2 regions of the Clostridium thermarum genome follow, and region 1 is predicted to be linked to the other one. Evidence: a T-box and tRNA genes for the amino acid it is inferred to sense, from the RefSeq annotation. Region 1 holds a T-box; the other holds one or more tRNA genes.
What was found. The T-box of region 1 lies ahead of gltX (glutamate--tRNA ligase). A T-box ahead of a tRNA ligase gene usually reads a tRNA of that ligase, here a tRNA-Glu.
Positions count from the first base shown of each region.

Region 2: it encodes a tRNA-Glu, which carries the amino acid that the T-box ahead of gltX (glutamate--tRNA ligase) is inferred to sense. The anticodon was not compared.

Region 1 is NZ_CP040924.1:1,556,369-1,558,836, forward strand. It holds gene FHY60_RS06995 (IS30 family transposase) at 1-734, opposite strand, end outside; T-box leader at 1,001-1,227, shown strand; gene gltX (glutamate--tRNA ligase) at 1,275-2,468, shown strand, end outside.
Region 2 is NZ_CP040924.1:3,634,092-3,636,559, forward strand. It holds gene FHY60_RS16735 (hypothetical protein) at 1-1,109, opposite strand, end outside; tRNA gene FHY60_RS16740 (tRNA-Thr) at 1,305-1,380, opposite strand; tRNA gene FHY60_RS16745 (tRNA-Asp) at 1,384-1,460, opposite strand; tRNA gene FHY60_RS16750 (tRNA-Val) at 1,469-1,544, opposite strand; tRNA gene FHY60_RS16755 (tRNA-Glu) at 1,551-1,625, opposite strand; tRNA gene FHY60_RS16760 (tRNA-Asp) at 1,687-1,763, opposite strand; tRNA gene FHY60_RS16765 (tRNA-Val) at 1,770-1,845, opposite strand; tRNA gene FHY60_RS16770 (tRNA-Glu) at 1,853-1,927, opposite strand; gene FHY60_RS16775 (CoA-binding protein) at 2,019-2,393, opposite strand; gene FHY60_RS16780 (PIN domain-containing protein) at 2,457-2,468, opposite strand, start outside.

The DNA of each region.
Region 1 (2,468 bases):
GGATTTTCCTTCATGAATTCAAGAAAATCCTGATATGTGCGTCCAATTCTGTAGGACTTATCCACTTTAAAATGATTTTTAAGCTTTTTTCTTGGACGATAAACAACTTTTCTTGGAAGGTCAATATTTTTTGTGGAGAAAAGATTGTAATCAATATAGTTGTAGATTGATTTTTCACTATGCATGATAAGGTCTCTGTTATTAACGCAGATATGGTGTATAGATTGACCTCTTTGAATGAGTGGGGTTATGATTTTATCAAGACGTTTAATCTCGTCCTCAGAAATAGTTATGCCGCTTCGTGACTCAGAACGACGAAGTACATATTCATCATGGGCATAGGAAGCATTATAGATTGCTTTCTCCAGAGTACATTTTGTAAGGCTAGCACATCCATTGCACACATAAGGTGGCTTAGAGAGTAAGTGACAAGTATATGCTTTGTAATCAGAACAGAATTTTGAACAATCTGAACAAAAGCGACAGCGTCGAATTCTACAATGTGATTTCTCACATAGATATGTATGGTTGCAAGTTAAACGATGAATACAGTTGTTAAAAGGTCTACCGTAAGAACCTGTTCGCTTGTACATGATATGATTTTTAACCTCTTTGGAAATGGTTGTACAATCTCGATCAAGCTCTCGGGCTATTGCTTTGAAAGAAAGGGAGGCTTTAAGCATTATTTCAATAGAGACTCTTTCCTCTAACGTAAAGTGTTTGAATTTAGCCATAATGAAAAACTCCTTCCTTACCAAGCAAGGATTACTGTAATGACGCATATATCAATATAATAATATTTTGTATTACTAAATTCCACTCTCTATACTCTTTCATATTTGTAGAATTAAAATCCACTCTTACCACCTAGAGAGGTGGAATTTACTTTTGCAATTAAAGTTAAAGCAAAAAAATTAATTTTTTTGTAGGATATTATTGATAAAATCCTATAACATCAATATAATATAAGTATATTTTTTATAAACAGTAGAATAATAATCAAAAGGCTATGAAAAAGAAAAGTACACGGAGGGTTAATTTACAGAGATCTAAGGATGGTGGAAACTTAGAAATTAACGCTGTGGAAAGAAGCTTTGGAGCAATAAATAGAAAATCACGACAGTGGAGTATATTTATGGGTTTATCTCCTTAAAGATAATTGAGTTGGGTTAAAGAAATTTAACCAATTTAGGTGGTAACGCGGAAGATTAGCCTTTCGTCCTATGTAGTTAGGATGAAGGGCTTTTTAATATGTAAAGGAAAGGTGAAAGTTCATGAGTTTAGAAAAGTTAGCAGATCTAATATACCCAGATATTAATAAGACTATTGAAGACTACATTAAAATGTATCCGAAGAGAAACTTGAAAGAGGGTGCCAAGGTAACAAGATATGCCCCAAGTCCAACTGGATTTCAGCATATCGGAGGAGTTTTTTCAGCCTTGATCGATGAAAGATTGGCTGTACAGAGTGGTGGAGTATTTTATTTGAGAATAGAAGACACAGATCAGAAGAGAGAGGTAGAAGGGGCAGTAGAAGATACAATCTCTACTATGCATAACTTTGGACTGAATTTCCATGAAGGAATGACAGGAAAAGATACTTCGAAAGGAGATTACGGCCCATACAGGCAAAGTGAAAGAGCTGAAATATATAAGACTTTTGCAAAGCATTTAATACTTAAGGGCTTGGCTTATCCATGCTTTTGTAATGCAGACGAACTTAATGCCTTAAGAGAAAAGCAAATAGCTGAAAAGATAACTCCGGGATATTACGGAGAGTATGCTCACTGCAGAAATCTTTCTACAGAAGAAGCGATAGAGAAGATTGAAAGAGGAGAAAGCTATATACTTAGACTAAAGTCACCGGGCAATTCTGATAACAAGGTAGTATTACAGGACCTGATAAAGGGAGAGGTTGTGTTCCCGGAAAACAATCAGGATATCGTATTGATAAAGGGTGATGGACTACCAACCTATCATTTTGCTCATGTAGTCGACGATTACTTAATGAAAACAACCCATGTGATCAGGGGAGAAGAATGGCTGTCATCTGCACCTATACACCTTCAACTATTTGAAGTGCTTGGCTTTGAGCCGCCAAAATACGCTCATACTCCAACCATTATGAAACAGGATGAGGGATCAAAGAGAAAGCTTTCAAAAAGAAAAGACCCCGAGGCTGCCGTTTCCTATTACAGGGAGGTTGGATATCCAGTACAGTCCGTAATAGAATATCTGTTAAATATAATTAATTCAGGTTTTGAAACCTGGAGGGCAGAAAATCCTTTTGCAGACAGCTATGATTTTGAAATTGCCTTAGATAAGATGAGTAAAAGTGGTGCCTTATTTGACCTGGTAAAGCTAAGTGACGTTTCAAAAGATGTAATCTCCAGAATGAAAGCCACAGAGGTATATGAGAAATATACAGAGTGGGCAAAGGAATTCGATCCACAAATGTATGAATTGGTA
Region 2 (2,468 bases), 1.7 Mb from region 1:
TTACCACCAAATACTGAGTTGTGAGCTACATACTCCTCAAGGCCCTTATTTTGAATCTGCTCCAATATAAGATCTTCTGAAAGTGTCTCTGATATAGCAACCTCAAATTGCTTATCAGCTTCATTTTTAATCCCATCTACGGTCCATACTTCATTGTCAAAGCTCAGGCTAATAACTACATTTCCCTTTGCCTGCAGCACTCCACCATCAATAATGACCTCCGCAAGCACCTCTTCCTTTCCTGCTTCAAAGTCAGGAGTCCTTTGTAAAATCTTTAAGCTATTAACTATTCCTTCACTTAATCCTACCTCTTCGCCCGCCGCTATTACCTTTTGTTGCTTGATTTCCTGAAGCAGTTTTGTTTCTTCCATGCCTGCAACAGCCTTAACTGTTATATCGTTCTTTAGTGTTATCTCATCCATCAGCTTCCACTGATTTCTTCCTTCCCTTTTATATGCTACTTGAAGAGAGCCTTTCACTTCTAAAGAGTTGTTGTTTAAAACAGTAGATATATCAATGTACTCAACGCCCTGTTCCTTATTATAAACTCTGTTAACTACAGTCATCTCCTTCAGGAAACCTCTTTCTATTTCGAAATTGGTCCCTTTAGGCAGAATTATAGTCTTACCAATCAGGTCAGCCTTTACCTGGGCATCCTCAACCTTGGTATTCAGCAGATAGTTATAGGCCAAAAAACCGGATACCCCTAAAACAATTAAGGCAAAAAAGGGTATGACAAACAATTTGCTAGAGATAGCATTCCTTATTCCAGTTAGGACTTTAGATCTTTTTAATGACTTTCTAGCCTTCTTTTCCCGCTCTATTACCTCATCTGTTATAGGTGGCATCTCCAAAGTATCATGTATTTTTGCCTTTTGACCAGCAGAACCTTGCCCTATATCCCCAGTTTCCTCCATATCTTGGTCAATTTCTATTTCTACACCGTCAACATAGGTTTCTTCTGCCTGAACTTTGTCCTCTTCTTCGCCAGGTGTGTCCATTTTCTCTTCAGAGGCTATAAACTTCATTGTAAGCTTACTGCCGCAATATGGACAGAACTTAAGCCCATCTATATATTTGAATTCATTATTACAAATATTACAGTTCATTCTCAGCCTCCATAAAATCATAGTAAAATTAATTCCTTACCATATATTATAGTATCAAAGACACTTTTCAACAATAATTGATTTGTTTTTCACTACTTATTTTATATGCATCTGAAAAAATTTTAGTCCAAGCTTTTTTACTTTTAATATAAATAAAAATGTAAAAAAACCTTGGAATCAAATCCAAGGTTTTAATGGAGCTGGCAATCGGAATCGAACCAACAACCTGCTGATTACAAGTCAGCTGCTCTGCCTATTGAGCTATGCCAGCATATGGCGACCCAGAAGGGACTCGAACCCTCGACCTCCGGCGTGACAGGCCGGCACTCTAACCAACTGAGCCACTGGGCCATATTATGTGGTGGGCACAACAGGGATCGAACCTGTGACCCTCTGCTTGTAAGGCAGATGCTCTCCCAGCTGAGCTATGCGCCCACATAATGGTGACTCCTAGGGGAATCGAACCCCTGTTACCACCGTGAAAGGGTGGTGTCTTAACCGCTTGACCAAGGAGCCAATAAGAATATATGAACAAAGTATCCGGATTTTCAAACCATCATCTACTTTGAGTCAAATGTGGCGACCCAGAAGGGACTCGAACCCTCGACCTCCGGCGTGACAGGCCGGCACTCTAACCAACTGAGCCACTGGGCCATAATGTGGTGGGCACAACAGGGATCGAACCTGTGACCCTCTGCTTGTAAGGCAGATGCTCTCCCAGCTGAGCTATGCGCCCACATTAATGGTGACTCCTAGGGGAATCGAACCCCTGTTACCACCGTGAAAGGGTGGTGTCTTAACCGCTTGACCAAGGAGCCATTTTCACTTGTTGTACGGGCCTCGCGACCCGACATAGACTATAATACAAGAAAACTTTAATAGTGTCAACAACTTTTTTCAACATTTTTATCAAAAAATTTTTCTTAGTTCTACAAGCGCACAACCCTCTATTGCATTGATGCCGTTTTCCCTGCAAAACTCTAGTATTTCTGTACTTTCAGCCCCTGGCTGTATCAGTATTTTATCTATGCCTAATTCTTTAGCTTCCTTAACAACCTTTATTCCATCCCTGGGATTTATACATAAATCCAGTACATCGATAGCATGAGGAACTTCCTTAAGGCTCTGGTAAACACCTTTTGCTGAAACCCCCGGCTTCATGCCGCTTACATTAAACCCTGCATTCTCAAGACTCATCTTTATTTTGTAGGCATACTTCTGATTGTTTAAAACATCTCCGGCTACTGCCCAATTTTTAAATTTCATAAATTCTGATGCATTCATTTTCTTATTATCCCTCCGTATTGTTCATCATATTTGCTTGATATTATACAATAGAGATCCCTGCTACAATTCTAT